DNA from 2 places in the Streptomyces mayteni genome. Region 1 is predicted to be linked to the other one. Evidence: riboswitches for the same ligand, from Rfam matches in the RefSeq annotation. Region 1 holds a riboswitch; the other holds the start of a gene.
What was found. Region 1 has a riboswitch for cyclic di-AMP ahead of ACYVPE_RS19240 (transglycosylase family protein). Riboswitches for the same ligand answer to the same signal wherever they lie in the genome.
Positions count from the first base shown of each region.

Region 2: linked by a shared signal. The riboswitch ahead of ACYVPE_RS18075 (M23 family metallopeptidase) and the one ahead of ACYVPE_RS19240 (transglycosylase family protein) in region 1 are both predicted to bind cyclic di-AMP.

Region 1 covers NZ_BAAGPR010000041.1:8,112-17,413, reverse strand. Annotated here, with positions in the region: gene ACYVPE_RS19265 (NAD(P)/FAD-dependent oxidoreductase) at 1-1,367, opposite strand, end outside; gene ACYVPE_RS19260 (Ppx/GppA phosphatase family protein) at 1,712-2,683, opposite strand; gene ACYVPE_RS19255 (DUF501 domain-containing protein) at 2,680-3,231, opposite strand; gene ACYVPE_RS19250 (FtsB family cell division protein) at 3,291-3,803, opposite strand; gene eno (phosphopyruvate hydratase) at 3,911-5,191, opposite strand; gene ACYVPE_RS19240 (transglycosylase family protein) at 5,449-6,168, opposite strand; cyclic di-AMP (ydaO/yuaA leader) riboswitch at 6,172-6,306, opposite strand; gene ACYVPE_RS19235 (transglycosylase family protein) at 6,635-7,546, opposite strand; gene ACYVPE_RS19230 (cytochrome P450 family protein) at 7,765-9,051, opposite strand; gene ACYVPE_RS19225 (sensor histidine kinase) at 9,071-9,302, opposite strand, start outside.
Region 2 covers NZ_BAAGPR010000037.1:11,079-20,380, reverse strand. Annotated here, with positions in the region: gene ACYVPE_RS18080 (PP2C family protein-serine/threonine phosphatase) at 1-412, shown strand, start outside; cyclic di-AMP (ydaO/yuaA leader) riboswitch at 627-801, shown strand; gene ACYVPE_RS18075 (M23 family metallopeptidase) at 1,226-2,245, shown strand; gene ACYVPE_RS18070 (aldo/keto reductase) at 2,420-3,364, shown strand; gene ACYVPE_RS18065 (hypothetical protein) at 3,361-4,029, shown strand; gene ACYVPE_RS18060 (AAA family ATPase) at 4,090-4,635, shown strand; gene ACYVPE_RS18055 (Rid family hydrolase) at 4,682-5,332, opposite strand; gene ACYVPE_RS18050 (flavin monoamine oxidase family protein) at 5,329-6,933, opposite strand; gene ACYVPE_RS18045 (hypothetical protein) at 7,151-7,771, opposite strand; gene ACYVPE_RS18040 (hypothetical protein) at 8,001-8,954, shown strand; gene ACYVPE_RS18035 (PrsW family intramembrane metalloprotease) at 8,943-9,302, opposite strand, start outside.

The sequences.
Region 1 (9,302 bases):
TGCTCCTCGACCTTCCTGGTCGCGGCCGCCGTGACCGGCGCCGCCGCCTCGTAGAACTCCTCGCGCGGGTGCTCCATGGCGCCGAGCGAGACCACCTCGCGCTTGAGGAACAGGCCCAGGGTCCAGTCGGCGAACACCCGGATCTTGCGGTTCCAGGTCGGCACCGCCATGCCGTGGTAGCCGCGGTGCAGGTACCAGCCGAGCCGGCCGCGGAAGCGGAACGTCAGCTTGCCCAGCTTGATCATGGCCACGCCCTTGCGGAGCCCGAGCCCGGCCACCGCGCCCATGCTGGCGTGCTTGTACTCCTGCTGCGGGAAGCCGCGCATCCCGGAGATGACGTTGTCGCCGAGCACCTTGGCCTGCCGCAGCGCGTGCTGCGCGTTCGGCGGGCACCAGGCGTTCTCCACGCCGGCGGCGCGCGCCGCCAGGTCGGGCACCTGGGCGTTGTCGCCGGCCGACCAGATGTAGTCGGTGCCGGCCACCTGGAGGGTGGGCCGGGTGTCCACGTGACCGCGCGGGCCGAGCGGCAGGCCGTAGCGGGCCAGCGCCGGGTTGGGCTTGACGCCCGCGGTCCACACGATGGTGTGGGAGTCGGCCACCACGTCGTTGCTGAGCTCGACGTGCCCGTCCACGCAGGACTTCAGCGAGGTCTTCAGGTGCACCTCGATGCCGCGCGCCTTCAGGTGCTCGAGACCCCACTCGCCGAGCTTGGGCCCGACCTCGGGGAGGATCCGCTCGGCCACGTCCACCAGGACGAAGCGCATGTCCTCGCGCTTGACGGAGGGGTAGTACTTGGTGGCGTCCCGCGCCATGTCCTCGACCTCGCCGATCGTCTCGGCGCCGGCGAAGCCACCGCCCACGAAGACGAAGGTGAGCGCCTTGCGGCGGACGGCCTCGTCGGTGGTGGAGTCGGCCTTGTCCAGCTGCTCGAGCACGTGGTTGCGGAGGCCGATGGCCTCCTCCACGCCCTTCATGCCGATGCCCTGCTCGGCGAGGCCGGGGATCGGGAAGGTGCGGGAGACCGCGCCGAGCGCGACCACCAGGTAGTCGAAGGGGACCTCGTACGGCTGGCCGACGAGGGGCGCCACCGTGGCGACCCTGCGGTCCTGGTCGATGGAGGTGACGCGGCCGGTGAGGACCTCGGCCTTGGGGAGCACTCGCCGCAGCGGCACCACGACGTGACGCGGGGAGATGCTCCCGGCCGCGGCCTCGGGGAGGAACGGCTGGTAGGTCATGTACGAGCGCGGGTCGACGACGGTGACGGTGGCTTCGCCGTAACGCATCTTCTTGAGGATGCGGCGGGCCGCGTACATGCCGACGTACCCACCACCTACGACGAGGATTCGGGGACGCTCCGTGGTGCTCATGCCATCGAGTATCCACCCGACCTCCCCACCCCCCTCGTGAGGGGCTTCACAAGCTTGCTCGGGTGTTCTGCTACACTGCGCGGCCCTTTGCGCCGCTTGCCGCCCGCCGGCCCCCGCCCCGACGGCGAAGCCGCTCCTCAGCGGCCCTTTCGACCGCCAGGCGACCGCCAGGCGACCGCCAGGCGACCGCCAGGCGGCGCCGTCGGACGCCGATCGCGGCCGGCCGCCGATGGCCCATCGCCGGGGCGCGAACCGGCGGTTGGCGGACAATCCGGCCCCGAACGCCCCCAGCGGGGTGGATTCGGGGCCGATCCCCATGTGAAAAACTTCACGAGCCGAGAACGTCAGGAGGCTTCCGGCCGGCGCCCTTCCAGGGCGTGCCAGACGATGCCGTCCAGGATGTCGTGCTCGCTGACCAGCACTTCCCGGGCCCCGGTCCGCTCCATGACCTTGAGCAGCACCAACGCCCCGGCGCCGATCACGTCGACCCGGCCCGGGTGCATCACCGGGATCGCGGCCCGCTCCGCGTGGCTGGCGGCGAGCAGCCGCTCCGTGATCTCCCGCACCCGCTCCACCGGGATCCGCGCGTGGTGGATGGCGGCCGAGTCGTAGCCCGGCAGGCCGAGGGCGATCGCGGCCACCGTGGTGACCGAGCCGGCGAGCCCCACCAGGGTGTGGGTCTCGGTCAACGGCACCCGCTCGGCGGCCAGTTCGAGCGCGGCGTCGATGTCGGCCGCGATGGCGTCGACCAGCTCGGGCCCCGGAGGATCGACGATCCCGCCCTCGCGCAGCAGGTGCCGCTCGGTCAGCCGCACGCAGCCGATGTCCACGCTGCGGGCGGCCCGCACCGCCTCGTCGCCGAGCACGAACTCGGTGGAGCCGCCGCCGATGTCCACTACCAGGTAGGGCGGGGTGAGCCCGGGCAGACCGGTCAGCTCCCGGGTGGCGCCGGTGAACGACAGCGCGGCCTCCACGTCCCCGGTGACCACTTCGGGGGCGACGCCCAGGATCTTCTCGACGCCGCCGGTGAATTCGTCCCGGTTGGCGGCGTCCCTGGTGGCCGAGGTGGCGACGAACCGCACCCGGTCGGGCGTGATGCCGTGCGCCTCGATCGCGGCCGCGTACTCGCGGCAGGCCGCGAAGGTGCGCTCCAGCGCGTCGGCGGCGAGCCGCCTGGTGCGGTCCACGCCCTGGCCGAGCCGGACGATCTCCATCCGCCGGTCGAGGTCGGTGAGCCGGCCGGTCGCCGGGTCGGCGTCGGCGATCAGCAGCCGGATGGAGTTGGTGCCACAGTCGATGGCGGCGGCCGTCGTCATGGCGCCTCCTCCCTCTCGAAGACCGTCTGGGACGTCGGCTCGGCCGGCCTGGCCACGCAGGGCCCCTTCCGCCACCACTCGGGCAGCATGGAAAGGGCCTCGTCCCCCAGCGGGTTCACCCCGGGGCCGGCCGTCAGCGCGTGCGCGACCAGCACGTGCAGGCACTTGACCCGGTCCGGCATGCCGCCGGCGCTCGGGAAGCCGGGCAGCACCTCGATGGCGTCCCGGCGCGCCAGGTAGTCCTGGTGCGCGGCCCGGTAGGCGGCGGCCAGCTCCGGGTCCTCCGCCAGCCGGGCCGTCATCTCCTTCATCACGCCGTCGGCCTCCAGGGTGCCGATGGCGGAGGCGGCGCGCGGGCACGTCAGGTAGTAGGTGGTGGGGAACGGCGTGCCGTCCGGCAGCCGGGGCGCGGTCTCCACCACGTCGGGGTTGCCGCACGGGCAGCGGTGCGCCACGGCGCGCAGCCCGCGCGGCGGACGGCCGAGCTGTGCCTGGACGGTGGCGGCGTCGGTCGGGGTCGGGGGCGTGGTCGGGGGCGTGGGGTCCATGCTGGTCGCTGTCGCCTCGTCGGCTCGTAAGGGCGGGTCGCGGCGGGGCGGAGGGGAACTCAGCGGTCCCGGCCCACCGCGTCGGCGCGGTCGACGCCGTCCCACAGATTCTCGTACCAGGGCCGGACGGCCGGCGTCGCACCCCGGGGGCGCGGGCGGTCGCCGTCGGTCGCGGCGCCGTCGGCCGAGGGGTCGGCCGGCAGCACGTAGCCGGTCTCGCCGGGCAGCAGGTACCGCAGCCGCTCACGCGCCTGCCGCCGCACATAGGCGTCGTCCTGCCATCTGGCCTTCTCGTCCCGCAGCTCCTCGACCCGGCGCTCGGCCTCCTCGGCCAGCCGGCGCTGGTCGTCGATCTCGGAGCGCTGCTGGACGTACTGGCGCAGCGGATACGCCAGCGCGACGATCAGCGTGCAGACCACCAGGGCGAGCACCGCGGCCCGCCCGGTGAGCCGGCCACGGCGCGGCTTGGCCTCGAGACGGCGGCTCTGCGCACGGTAGACGCGCTCCGCCGCCTGTTCGCCGAGCAACCTGAGCCTGGTGGCGGTGGAGAACCGGTCCCGGTCCGCGGCCACGTCGCCTCCCTCTTCGGCCTGCCGTTGCGGCCCCGCGGGGCCGAGTAAGCGTGTCCCCGCCACCGTAAGGGACGGATGGCGGGGACGGGTGTACGACGAACGGCGGGTCAGTCGCGGAAGCGCGGGAAGGCGCTGCGGCCGGCGTAGACGGCGGCGTCGTCCAGGATCTCCTCGATCCGCATCAACTGGTTGTACTTGGCGACCCGCTCGGACCTGGCCGGGGCGCCGGTCTTGATCTGGCCGCAGTTGGTGGCGACGGCCAGGTCCGCGATGGTGACGTCCTCGGTCTCGCCGCTGCGGTGGGACATCATGCACTTGAAGCCGTTGCGCTGGGCCAGCTCGACGGCGTCCAGGGTCTCGGTGAGGGAGCCGATCTGGTTGACCTTCACCAGCAGCGCGTTGGCCGCGGCGGAGTCGATGCCGCGCTGCAGCCGCTCGGGGTTGGTGACGAACAGGTCGTCGCCGACGATCTGCACCTTGTCGCCGAGGGCGGCGGTCAGGGTCCCCCAGCCCTCCCAGTCCTCCTCGCTCAGCGGGTCCTCGATGGACACCAGCGGGTAGTCGCGCACCAGCTCGGTGTAGTACGCGGTCAGCTCCTCGGCGGTGTGCGCCTTGCCCTCCAGCGTGTAGACGCCGTCCGAGTAGAGCTCGGTGGCGGCCACGTCGAGCGCCAGCGCGATGTCCTGGCCCGGGGTGTAGCCGGCCTTCTGGATGGCCTCGACGATCAGGTCGAGCGCCTCGCGGTTGGACTCCAGGTTCGGCGCGAAGCCGCCCTCGTCGCCCAGGCCGGTGCCCAGGCCGCGCTCCTTCAGGACCTTCTTGAGGGTGTGGTACGTCTCGGCGCCCCAGCGGACCGCCTCGGAGAACGACTCGGCGCCGATCGGCGCGATCATGAACTCCTGGATGTCCACGTTGGAGTCGGCGTGCGCGCCGCCGTTGAGGATGTTCATCATCGGCACCGGCAGCAGGTGCGCGTTCGGGCCGCCGAGGTAGCGGAAGAGCGGCAGGTCGCGGGACTCGGACGCGGCGTGCGCGACGGCCAGCGAGACGCCGAGGATGGCGTTGGCGCCGAGCGACGACTTGTCGGCGGTGGCGTCCAGGTCGAACATGGCCTGGTCGATCAGCCGCTGCTCGGTGGCGTCGTAGCCGACCAGCTCGGGGCCGATCTGCTCGATGACGGCGAGCACGGCCTTCTCCACGCCCTTGCCGAGGTAGCGGCTCTGGTCCCCGTCCCGCAGCTCAAGGGCCTCGAAGGCGCCGGTGGAGGCGCCGGAGGGCACCGCCGCGCGGCCGGTGCTGCCGTCGTCGAGGCCGACCTCGACCTCGACCGTGGGGTTGCCTCGCGAGTCGAGGATCTCGCGCGCTACGACGACATCGATGGACGGCACGGGGGGTCTCCTTCGGTCAAAGGATCGTCTTTACGTCTTCAGCTGTCTTCAGCCCCCTGAGCCTAACCGGCTCGTGGTGCGGGACCGTCCTCCAGCCCGCCACAGTCTCCCCACATCGGCATGAACGCGCAGCTCAGAGGGGATGGCATCTTTTTGTTTACAAGGTGAAGAAAATCCCCGCGCGACCCCGGAACGAGACGGGCCCCGGCACGCGCGACGCGCGTGCCGGGGCCCGTGCCCTGAGCGGTCGGCAGCCGTTACAGGGTGAGCTTCTGGCCCGGGAGGATCAGGTCGGGGTCGTCGCCGATGACGGACCCGTTGTCGCCGAAGATCTCGCGCCAGGTGGTGTCGTGCGCCTCGGCGATGGCCCAGAGGGTGTCGCCGGCCTTGACGGTGTAGCTGGAGCCGTCACCCTCGACCTCGACCTCGGCGGAGAGCGGAGCGCCCTCCTCAACGACTGGGGCTTCGACGGCCGGGGCCTCGGGAGCCGGCTGCTCCTCGGGCGCGGCGGGGGCCTCGGGAGCGGGGGCCTCGGGGGCCGGGGCGACCTCTTCGGCGCCCGAGCCCGAGGCGTTCGGGTCGACGGAGGGCGACTCGCCGCCGGCGGAGAGGCCGGCCTGGGCGCCGCAGACGGGCCAGGCGCCGGGGCCCTGCATGGAGAGCAGCACCTCGGCGGCGGCGATCTGCTGGTCCTTGGTGGCGAGGTCGGCGCGCTCGGCGTACTGGGTGCCGCCGGCGGCCGCCCAGCTGGACGCGGAGAACTGGAGGCCACCGTAGTAGCCGTTGCCGGTGTTGATGGCCCAGTCGCCGCCGGACTCGCACTGGGCGACGGCGTCCCAGGTGTCGACGGAGGCGGCGCTCGCGCCGGTGGCGGAGAGCATCGGGATGGCGACGGCGGCGCCGGTGACGCCGGCCGCGGTGGCTATGCGGGTCGGCCGGGACGGACGACGGTGACGACCATTGCCCCTGAACAGCATGAGGTTCCTTCTCACCGACGCCTACGAGGTGAGCTGTCGGGTTCGGGCGTGGTGAGTTGCCCGGCCTCGGGGAGCGCTGGCCCCCCGCGACTTCACCCCGAGTCGGTCCGGCCCGCGAGGGCACGGCGCGACGGCCACGGCCCGGCCACGGTGGCCGCCGGGCGTGGTGGGTCCCCCGCTCCTGCCTGCGGTGGTGCGCGATGGTGGTCCCCCAGGCCGGCGGCAGGATTCGGCGTTACGGCCTCGGTGCCCGACGCGAAAGCCGAGCGGGGGACACTAAACACACCCCGCCTAACGATTCAAGAACGATGAAGATCGCGCGCTCGCGAGCACTTGACAGCGGGAACGCTCAACTCCCGCAGGTCACAAGAGAATCGGGCAGTTCGGGGCAGGCTGACACGCGTGGGGCGAAAGAGACGATGGTCACATCCGATGCCCGGGTGAAGTCACCGTGGGGCGACCCGCCTTAACGGCCGGTGGAGCTCAAGTCGCCCTGCTGGTCGCCGAGAATGTCGCCGACGGTATCGTCGACATTGTCGGTAATGCCCGATTGGCTGGAGCGGTAGAGATCGACCCAACTGCCGGAGATGCCGCCGCTGTCGCCCGGAATGTCCAACAGCGAGGGGCCCTTGGTGCCGGCGCCCGACGAGCCGGCGCCACCGGTCGCCTCCGGAGCCCCGGTCGACTCGGTGGCCTCCGGGGCCTCGGCGCTCCCGGTCGACTCGGTGGCCTCCGGGGCCCGCGGGGTCTGGGTGGCGCCTGAGGACTCGGCCCCGGCCCGCTCCTCGTCGCCTGGCCGGGGCACGTCGAGGTCCCGCAGCCGCTTCAACAGCTCCCTGATCCGGGCCGTGTCGGAGTCGTGCTCCGCCCGCTCGGTCGCCGTGTCGCCCGACGCCCCGCCCTCGCGGGACCCCTCGGCCGACTCACCGGCGCCCGGCCCACCCGACTCGGCGGGGCCGCTCGGGTCGGCCGGGACGGTCGGCGTGGCCGACGCGTCGGGCGTGGCGGTGGCGTCGTCCGACGGCGCGGTCGTCGAGTCCTCGGGGCCGCCGATCTCCTCCTCGGCCTGGGCCTCCTCGGCCTCCTCCGCCCAGTCGATGTCGTCGCCCGGCTCGTCGCGGAACTCCGGCCACAGGCCGGTCAGCACCGCGCAGCCGGGGAACGCCTGCTCGCCGCGGTCCGCGAGCATCCGGCCGGCGACCGTGATCTGCTGGAACCGGCTCGCCAGGTCGGGGCGCATGGCGAACTCGCGGCCGCCGTACCGCTCCCAGTCGTCCAGGGTGAGCTGGAGCCCGCCGTACCGGCCGTTGCCCTGGTTGGCGCTCCACACGCCACCGCTCTCGCACTGCGCGGCGCTGTCCCACGTCTCGTCACTCACGGCGTTGGCTGCCCCGGCGCCCAAGAGCGGCAGGGCTATGCCCGCGCCGGTGACCCCGGCAGCGACGACAAAGGCCGGAGCCTGTCGCGGGCGACGATGACGACCAGTCCCGGAGCGCATCTGAAGGGCCTCCCAAAACGAACATTGATGCGGTTGAGGGGAACCTAGCTCCCCCTGCCACACGATCACAAGTCAATCCCACCAAGATCACGTGTGGATCACATCGCTGACGCTCCGTCACGGCCCACCATCGGCTCGGCGGTGAACGCCACCGGCAGTTCGCGCAGCCCACGCATGATCAGCCCACCCCGCCACCGGAGTTCGACCACGTCCGCCGCCAACCGCAGATCCGGCAGCCTGGACAACAACTCCCCGAGCGCCGCCCGCGCCTCCAGACGCGCCAACGGCGCCCCCAGGCAGTAGTGGATCCCATGGCCGTACCCCAGATGCGGATTCCGCGTCCGCCCCAGGTCGAGCCGGTCCGGCTCGGGAAACCGCGCCGGATCCCGGTCGGCCGCCGCCAACACCACGAGCACCGGATCGCCGCGCTCCACCCGCCGCCCGCCCAACGTCAGCGACTCACTCGCGAACCGCCAGGTCGCCAGCTCCACGGGCCCGTCGTAACGCAGCAACTCCTCGACGGCCACCGCCAACCGCTCCTCGTCCCCGGCCGCCACCCAGGCCCGCATCCTGGCCAGCTCCGCCGGATGCCGCAGCAGCGCGAGCACCCCGTTCCCGATCAGGTTCACCGTCGTCTCGAAGCCGGCGAACAGCAGGATGAACGCCATCGCCGCCGCCTCCTCCTCGGTCAACTGCTCACCGTGGTCCGAGGCCCGGATCAGATCCGAGATCAGGTCGTCGCCGAGATCCCCCCGCTTGCGGTGGATCAACTCCCCCAGATACCCGCGCATCCCCCGCACCGCGCGCCCCACCCCCCCGCGCTTCCCCGAGGTGTGCAGCATCATCCCCGCCCACCGCCGGAAGTCCTCCTGGTCGGCCGCCGGCACCCCCAGCAGATCGCAGATCGCGTAGATCGGCAGCGGGAACGCGAACTCCCCGATCAGATCCGCCGAGCCGCGCCCCGCGAAACCGTCCACCAACCGCCCGGTCAGCTCCCGCACCCGCGGCTCGAACCCCGCCACCCGACGCGGCGTGAACGCCGCCGACACCAACCGCCGCAGCCGCGTGTGGTCCGGCGGATCGATGTTCAACAGGTGCGTCATCACGTTCGCGCCGCGCTCCCCAGGGATCCCCACCCGCCCCTCGGCGTGCTCGGCCGCGCTGTGCCGCCCCGGATTCTTGCTCAGCCTGGGATCCGCCAGCGCCCGCCTGGCGTCCGCGTACCGGGTCACCAGCCACGCCTCGACACCGCTCGGCAGCACCGCCCGGTGCACCGGCGCGTGCTCGCGCAGCCAGGCGTACGCCGGATACGGATCCGCGGCGAACGCCCGATCGAACAGCCCGGGACCGACGGTCTCCGCCGGCCCATCGGGCCCCTCGGACACCTCAGGCCCCGCCGGCACCTCAGGCACCGGCCGCCGCCACCGAACGGGCCGGGATCACCGCCGAGACCCGGAACCCACCGGCCGACGTCGGCCCCGAGACGAACCCGCCACCCAACGCCGTCACCCGCTCCCGCATCCCGAGCAGCCCGTTCCCCCCGCTCGGCAGCCGGGCCCCGTCACCCGCGGCCGCGCCACCCGCCGGCGCCTCGTTCTGCACCAGCACCGCCACCTCGTCCTCCCGGTGCGCCACC
Region 2 (9,302 bases), on a different contig from region 1:
GCTCGTCGAGGTGGGCAGGGAGGCTCCCATCCGCGTCCGGGTACTCAACCGGGGCCATCCCCAGCCGGTGATCCTGGAACGGGGCGGCGAGGCGAGCTACCTGGAGGCCGAGCCCGCGCTGCCGCTCGGCCTCGGCGACCTGCTGCCAGGGCCGACCGGCGAGATCAGCGTCACGCCCTTCCCGCCCGGCACCCATCTGCTGCTCTACACGGACGGCGTGAGCGAGGCCAGGGACGAGCGGGGGGTCTTCTTCGATCCCGCCGAGCACCTGCGGGGCCGCTCGTTCCCTGGCCCCGCGGCGCTGCTCGACGAGGTGGTCACGGACGTCGTCGCGCACAGCGTCCGCCTCAACGACGACATGGCGCTGCTCGCCCTGCATCATCCCGTGCCCAGGGAGGCTCACGGTGCGTGAGTGAAGGACACCGCTCCGCATAACAATTGACGAACCGTCAGGATGCGATATGGAGCACAGCGGCATGAAATTTTGCCCGGTTTGCGGAACTTGGTTCGCTAAGGTCCGCGCGGCCGCCCGCTTTTATTCCTGGGAACTCTTGGAAATCCGGCCTCGGGTCTATTAACGTTCGATAACGCAGCGCGGTCGTCACCGCCGTCGCAAGAGACGGCACCGTGCTCTGTCGCCGAATCCGGCACGTGCACAACAACTGCACCAAGGAACCGGGGAACCACTACTTGGGGTGAATCGGACAGCCGACAGGACAGCCCAGACCAGTCGGCCGCCCGTAGGAGACCTTCCTGCTCCGAACCCGTCAGCTAACCCGGTAGGCGAAGGAAGGAAAGGAGAGCGCCAGCTGTGGCGTCGAATCGCTATGCCTCCGTTGCCTCCGCGACCTCCCTCGCGGACCGGCGCCCGGACGAATCCGGGGAGCCGTACGGCACCTACGGCACCGGCTCCCACGACCTGATCGGCGCGCACGACACGGGCGAGCTCCCGCTCTCCTACCACCAGGATTCCCAGTACCACCAGGACTCCCAGGCCGCCTACGGCGGTTACGGCACGTACGGCGGTTACGGCTCCTACGACCCGAGCCACGCCTACGACCCGTCCGCCACCGCCGAGTTCGCCGGCGTCCCGGGCGACGGCCACGACACCGGCTGGTTCGGCACCACGTCGGACGCGCCGACCCAGGCCGCCACCGGCCAGGACGACTCCACGTTCGTCGACCGCGCCTTCGACGCGCCCACCCCGGTCGAGGCCGTCACCCCGGTGACCCCGGTCACCGCCGAGGGCACCGACGGCGTCGGGCCCGCCTACTACGGCCCCGCCTCCGAGGGCGACGAGCCGTGGAACCCCGGCGAGGACACGCTGGCCCCCAACCGCGGCCGGCACCGGGTCTCCCGCCAGCGCGGCGGCACCATGGCCCGCAGCCGCGCCGTGCTCGGCGTCGGCGTGATCGCCGCCGTCGGCGCGGGCGGCATGGCCACCGCCAACGAGGGCGGAGCCGGCTCGGTGCCCGGGATGGGCGCCGCCTCCGACACCATGAGCAACATCCCCGTCGTCGGCAGCCTGCTCGCCGGCGACACCGAAGAGGCCGCCACCGTCAGCCCGTTCACCGCCGCCGGAATGTCCGACGAGCAGTTGGAGGCCGGCGAGACCGACGCCGGCGAGGCGCTCCGCGCCCGTATCCTCCAGCAGGCCGACTTCCAGGAGGCCGGCGCCGCCGCCCAGACCAGGAGCGCCGCGCTCCAGGCCGCCGAGGTCCAGGCCGCCGAGGGCGCGGCCGAGTTGGCCGAGGAGCAGCGCCTGGCCGAGGAGGAGCGGCAGCGCGAGATCGAGGAGGAGCGGCAGCGCCAGGAGGAGGAGCGCCGGCTCGCCGAGCTGCGCGCCAGCTACACCCTGCCGCTCAACAGCTACCGCCTCACCTCCACCTACGGCCAGAGCGGCTCGCTGTGGAGCTCCGGTTCGCACACCGGCCTGGACTTCGCCGCCCCGACCGGCACCCCGATCAGCAACATCCACACCGGTACCGTGCTCGAGGCCGCCTGGGCCGGCTCCTACGGCTACCGCGTCATCGTCGAGCAGGAGGACGGCACCGAGGTCTGGTACAACCACCTCTCCTCGATGAGTGTCTCCGCCGGCCAGCAGGTCGACACCGGCGACCAGATCGGCCTGGTCGGCGCCACCGGCAACGTCACCGGCGCCCATCTGCACCTGGAGGTGCGGCCCGGCGGCGGTGCCACGATCGACCCGCTCTCCTGGCTGCGCGGCAAGGGCCAGTCCATCTAGGCTCGTACGTCGCGGATCACCCGCTGACTGTGCCGAATGGTGTGACGTTAGGCCCGTTTTCCGGGCCGTCTCGCGGGCCCAACGTCACACCAGATGCCCGAACCCGGCCGCGAGCCAGCCGGGTGGGGGTGTGCCCGGCCGGTCTTTCCGGGCCCGCGGTCTACGCTGGCCGGCATGACCACCACCAAGCCCAGGGTCGGCGACCTCCACGTCTTCCCGCTCTGCCTCGGCGGCAACGTCTTCGGCTGGACCGCGGACGAGGCCGAGTCGTTCGCCGTGCTCGACGCCTACGCCGCGGCCGGCGGCGACTTCCTCGACACCGCCGACTCCTACACCGCCTGGGTGGAGGGCAACAGCGGCGGCGAGTCGGAGACCGTCATCGGCCGCTGGATGGCCAGCCGCGGCAACCGCGACTCGATCGTCCTCGCCACCAAGGTGGGCGCCCACCCCGACTTCAAGGGCCTCGCCGCGGCCACCATCAGGCGCGCCGCCGAGGCGTCGCTGCGCCGCCTCGGCACCGACCGCATCGACCTCTACTACACGCACTTCGACGACGAGTCGGTCGAGGTGTCCGAGATCGTCAGCGCCCTCGACGACCTCGTCAGGGAGGGCAAGGTCCGCGAGATCGGCGCCTCCAACATCTCGGCGGCCCGCCTCGAAGCCTCCCTCGACTTCGCCACCCGCGAGAACAAGGCCCGCTACGTGGCCCTGCAACCCCACTACAACCTGGTCTCGCGCGACACCTACGAGGGCGAACTCGCCGCCGTCGCGGCCCGCCACGGCCTCGCCGCCGTCCCCTACTTCGGGCTCGCCGCCGGCTTCCTCACCGGCAAGTACCGTCCGGGCACCGACGTGACCTCCGCCCGCGCCGGCCGCGCGGCCGAACTCCTGGCCACCGAGCGCGGCCAGCGCGTCCTCGCCGCCCTCGACGAGGTGGCCGCCGCGCACTCGGCCGAGGTCGCCACCGTCGCCCTGGCCTGGCTCGCGGCCCAGCCCACCGTCGTCGCCCCCATCGCCAGTGCCCGCACCACCGCCCAACTCCCCGCCCTGCTCGCGGTGGCCGACCTCACCCTCACCGACGCCGAACTGGCCAGCCTCACCGAGGCATCCGAGGAATGAACCACCTGAAGGTGTCGATCGTGGCCGCCGACCACCGGGTCGAGACCCGCCCCCTGGTCGACGGCACCGACCTGCTCGCCACCGCCTTCCCCGACGAACCCGGCATGGACCCCCGCCACCTCGCGGTGCTCCGCGCCCTCCCCGACCCCCATGAGGTCCGCCTCGCCGAAGCCGAATGCTCGGAGGCCTGCTGCGGCGCCCTCTACCTCACCGTCACCCGCACGGCGGACGAGGTCCGCTGGCACGGTTGGCGCAACCCGGCGGAACCCGCCCTCACCCTCCCCGACCTCCGCTTCCCCGCCGCCGACTACGACGCCGAACTGGCCCGCGTCACCGGGGACTTCTCCTGGGAATGGCCGGCCCGCACCATAGCCCGCCACCTCGAACCGGCCCTCGCCGCGTCGCCCTGGCTGGCCGGCTGGCACTGCTCCGACCCGACCCTCGCCACCACCCCGGCCGACCCGACCCAGCTCCACCTCCTCTTCTTCTTCCGCCCACCCGGCCACGACGACACCCCCTGGCTCCAGTTCCGCCGCCCCCTCCCCCTCCACGACGCCGCCACCCTCCTCGCCGACCTCACCCCCACCGACCCCCGCACCGACGCCGAAGTCGTCGGCGGCACCGCGGAGTTCGCCAAGCGGCTCGGCTACCGCTGGCTGTGGTGACGGGCACCCGCCCGGGAACCGGTGCGTCTCGTCTCGACACGTAGGAAAGGCTTTCGGATCATGCGGCGGTACGTTCTCACCGGGGCGCCAGGCGCGGGCAAGACATCGATACTGCGGCGCCTGGCCGACGACGGCTACCAGGTTGTCGAGGAGGCGGCGTCCGCGGTCATCGCGCGATCGCAGGGGCAGGGCGAGGACGAGCCATGGGCGCGGGCATCCTTCATCGACGAGATCGTCGCTCTGCAGCGACAGCGCCAGCTGGCGGCCAACGCCCCCGGCGCTGTCCAGGTGTTCGACCGGTCGCCGGTCTGCACCCACGCACTCGCCACCTACCTGGGGTGGCCGGTGTCCCCGGTGCTGGCCGCGGAGCTTGAACGGATCACCTCGCTGGGGATCTACGAGCGGCAGGTGTTCTTCGTGCGCAATCTGGGCTTCTGCGAGCCCACGGCGGCCCGGAGGATCAGTTTCGAGGAGTCGCTGGCCTTCGAGAAGATCCACGAACAGAGTTACCGCGAGCTCGGCTACGAGCTCGTCGACATCCCTGCCGAGGACCTGTCCCACCGGGTCGCCCTGGTCGACTCCGTGATCTCCCGGGCCGCCTCGTGAACGGAGACGTGCACGCCGCACGCGGCGACCGCCCGCGGGGCGGGTGTCAGCGCCGCGTCGGGTAGGTGGCCGTCACCTCCACCTCGACGAGCCAGCCGGCGACGGCCAGCGAGGCGACCTCCATGGTGGCGCGGGCCGGGCGGGCGTCGTTGGGGACGAGGGGCGGCTCGGGGGCCGAGGTGCCCATCGGGACGGGGACGACCTCCTCGGTGGCCAGGTCGACGTTGGCGAAGTACTGGCGGTAGGCGCGGTTCCAGCCCGCGTAGTCGGCGGTGTCGGCGCCGGGCGGTGCCATCAGGTAGCACTTCATCGTGACGACGTCCTCGGGGCGCAGGCCGGCCGCCGCCAGGTTGTCCACGATGTTGCGCAGGACGACCAGGGCCTGTGCCTCGGTGATGGTGACGCCCCGCGCCCCCTCGGTGAGGGACGGGTCGGTGTAGCGCTCGGGCGAGCCGGCCGGCGCCGACGGGTTGAGCGCGGTGGGGCCGAGGCCGCTGGAGGCGTAGGTCGCGACCTGGCCGCCCAGGGCGACGCCGTTGGATATGGCCGGGTTGGTGTTGCCCTCGGGCAGCATCACCCGGACCTCGGTGGGGCGGGGCCGCCACCAGTCGTTCGCCTCGGCGAGGGTGGCGCCGCCGACCAGGAGGAGGCCGGCGGTGGCGAGCGCGGTCAACGACCTGGTGCGCGTGGTGGTCATGCGGACAGCACCCTCTCGTGGATCTCGGTGACGACCTTGCGGGCCGAGGTGAACGCGCCGTGCTGCCAGGCGATGGCGTGGCTGAGCCAGTCGCCGGCGAAGTAGACGTGCCCGGCCGGCTGGTTGAGCAGCCGGTACTCGGGTCCCGTCTGGGAGGGCCAGCCGACCCAGCCGGCCTCGACGAACGGCGTGCGGTGCCAGGCCACGCTGAACGAACGGGCCAGTTCCGAGCGGTACTTCTCGCCGTGTATCCGGACGCCTCGGTCGAGGGCCCGCGCCAGCCGCGCCTCGTGGTCGAGGCGGCTGTAGGCGAGGGCGTTGTCGCCGAAGTTGTAGTAGCCGACGACGGTGCCGCGGCGGCCGTGGAAGCCGTAGGACGGGTACCAGATGGTGGAGACGTCGAGGTCGGTGTTGGTGATGCCGCCGTAGACGTGTTCGTCCAGCTCCCACCAGCGGCGGCGGTACTCGAGGCCGATCTTGCCGACCGGGGTTGGCGTGGGATGGCGGAGCGCCGCGGTGATGTCGTCGCCGAGGTTGTGCCGGACGCGGGCCATGACCATGGGCGGGATGGCGGCCACCACGAAGTCGGCGGTCTCGGTGCGGACCCGGCCGCGGCCGTCCCGCCAGGTGACCTCGGCGCCGTCGTCGCGGTTGGTGACGGCGGTGACCTCGGCGCCGTAGGTGAGGCGGCGGCGGCCTATCGCCTCGGCGAGGGCGCGCGGTATCGCGTCCATGCCGCCGACCGGCTGGAACATGAGCATGGCCTGGTCGTAGCCGAACTCGAAGGAGAAGCGGGTGCCGAGGCCGCTGGCGATCACGTCGGACATGGACGGCACGGACCCGAGGACGGTGCCCGCTTCCAGGCCGGCGCCCGGCTCCACGGAGTAGCCGCGGCGGTTCGTGCCCGTGTAGGTCCAGCCGTCGGAACGGCCGTTGATGGCGCCGAAGTTCCGCAGGAAGGAGAGCAGGCGTTCCTTGTCGTCCGCGGTGAGTTCGGCGTCGAGTGCGCCCTGGTCGGTGGCCTTCGCGAGGAGTTCCGAGACGTAGCCGTAGACGTCCGCCTTGGCGGTGCGCCAGCGCACGGGCCGGCCGGCCAGGGCACCGGGGACGTTCTCGTGGTGGAGGTAGGCGTTGGCGTTCTGGTTGGTGAACACCTCGAGTGGGACGCCGAGTTCGCGGCAGTACTCGAGCGAGACGTGGGACTGCGGGAGCCGCGCGGGGCCGGCGTTCAGGTACTGGCCCTCGGAGAACGTGGCGCGCTGGGTGCGGCCGTCGAGGTCGGTCTCGGCGGTGCCGCCGCGGACGGTCCAGTTGCGGCCGCCCGGGCGGTCCTTGGCCTCCAGGACGTGACAGTCGTAGCCGGCCTTGCCCAACTCGTAGGCGGCGGCCAGTCCTGCGATGCCGGCGCCGAGTATCAGGACCTTCCCCGCGGCGCGGCCGGTGAGGGTGAAGTCGCCGGGCGACGGCGGGCGGTACGCCTCGGCGCGGGCATCGGGGACGGGGGCGAGTCCGAGGGCGCCCATGGTGGAGTAGAGCACTCCGGCGCCACCGGCGACTCCGACGGATCTCAGGAAGTCGCGGCGCGACGCTGCCACTGCCATCTTGCCTCCTCTGGGGCGCGACTCGCGGCGGCGCTCGGCCCAGGGGACGCGCGGGGGCCGGAGTCGCGTGGTGCGTGAACGATCCGGTCGTACCGGGTGGTTACGGATGAGACCGGCGTGCCCCACGAGGGTCCGGCAGCGCTGTTTCCGGCGAATACCAGGGGCGTATCCCTGTTTCGCCGGATTGCCTACCGAAGAGTTTCGTGAACCGAACTGTTCACATGCGGTCGTTGAACGAGACTGACCGTCGCTGTTCGCCTTCTGACCGGGTGAGGAGGGTGAGGTCCGCGCTCGTGGCGATGGCCAGGGTCTGCCCGGAGGGGGAGAAGCCGGCGGCGCGGAGGGCGGTGCCGGTGATGTGGTGGATGTGCCACCAGCAGCCGCCGGCCGGGCCGTGGCAGAGGCCGCCGTCCGTGGAGAGCAGCACCCGCTGGTGGGGCCAGTCGGGGCTGACGACGTCGAGGGTCCAGCCGTCCAGGGTGGTGGCGTGCAGGCCGCCGCCGAAGAGGCCGGCTATCCGGACCTGGATGCCGGCGAGCGGCCCGAGGCCGGGGCAGGTGAGGTAGGGCCCGGTGGGGTCGCAGATGTCGGGGTCGGGAGCGCGGTCGCGGGCCAGCAGGGTGCCGTCGGTGGCGTCCAGCACGCCGTGGCCGTCCTGGGAGACCACCATCACCAGGTCGCGGCCGGTGGCGGGGTCGGCAGTGAAGCCGATGCCGAGCAGGCCGCCGATGGGGATGGTCGGGCCGGGACGGAAGACCGGCCGCCACGGGGACGGTGCCGCACAGACCGCTGCCGAGAGAAAACGCTCGCGCAACTGAAGCTGGTAGTCGGTGAACATCGTGCTCCATCCCCAGCAGGGTGTGAGGGAGACGTTACGGTCCGTCCGTCCTCCGCGCCAGGTCCCACCCACCTCGGGTTTCCGCCGGCGCCCGGGTCCGCCGGGCCCACCGGCGGGCGTCGCCCGGCCGGCCCGGCCAACCTGGCCGGAGATGCCCGCTTCGATGGCGGCTAGCTACCGGAAAGGCACCGTTCACCTTGGCGCAGCCTTGCGCGGCGACAGTCGAGGTATGAAGTTGAGGCTGCGGCCGGGAAGCGTCGCGCGGGCGGAGGATCTGTTGACCGCCTGCGTTCGGGAGTGTGCCGCCTACGTGGCCACCGGGCCCGAAAACAGGAAGTTGGTCGCGGCCGTCGGGGCGCTGGTCGTGGAGCACGCCGCCTACGAGCGGTCGGCCGACCGCGCCTTCGAGGCGCTGCTCGCCGTCGGGCGGCAGTCCGTCGAGGCGGGCGAGGTGCGCCTCGCGCGCCGGGTCGCCGACACCGCGGTGGCGCTCCGCAGCAGGTCGAAGGACGCCTGGCGGCTGCGCGCCGAGGCGCTGGAGGCCGACGGCCGGGACCGCGAGGCCGTGGACGCGCACGAGCGGAGCCGCGCGCTGGCCGGCGAGCGGGATCCCGAGCTGGTCACCCGCGGCGCCAGGACCATCGGCGTCGGCGACCTCCGCGGCCAGCTCGCCGACCGCAGCGTGTGCGTGATCGCCAACGGCGAGGGCCTGGCCGGCAGCGCGCTCGGCCCGGTGATGGACGGCTACGACGTGGTGGTGCGGCTCGACTCGTTCCAGACGCAGCCCGGCGCCACCGGCCAGCGGGTCGACCTGCACGCCGTGTCCTGCCGCAGCGGCGGCCCCGGCTGGCGGCGGCAGGCCCGCACCCGGCTGGTCTTCGGCGAGGAGGCGACCGAGTGGCGGGAGGCGATCCGCAGCCGGCTGGTGCCCGGCGCCCAGTCGTACCTCGGCGACCGGTCGCTCAGCCGCCCCGTCAGCGACCCGGCGCTGATCGGTGAGAGCCGCTGGGCCGCCGAGGCCAGCACCGGCTTCACCGTCGCCCGGCTGCTCGACCACCTCGACGTCTCCGCCAGGATCGACCTCCTCGGCTTCACCCTGCCTGGCCAGCTGCGGGCCGAGGAACGCCAGTGGCTGCTGGCACACGCCAGGGACACCGACGGGCTGCGGATCTCACTCCGCTAGCGGGCCATCGCGCCTGGCCGCCGCTGCCGCCACCGTCGGCGGCGCAGCCACGGCGCGCTGCCGCCAGAGCCGGCCGAGCAGTGCCCGCTCCCTGGTGCGGAAGTCGGGGCCGGCCGCGCCCCGGTCCGCCCGCTCCCGTAGCAGCGCGAGCGTGGTCGCGGCCGCCTGGTAGTCCGCCACCGCCCGCGCGCCCGCCGGGCCGTGCCGGTCGCGGGCCAGCCGCCTGGACAGCGCCCGCGAGCCGAGCGAGCCCAGCGCCGCCGGCTCCTCGGGCGAGAGCCAGCCGGCGCTCGCGTACACCGGCAACGTGCGCCGGACGATCCGCAGTTGACGCTTCCGCGCGGTGTC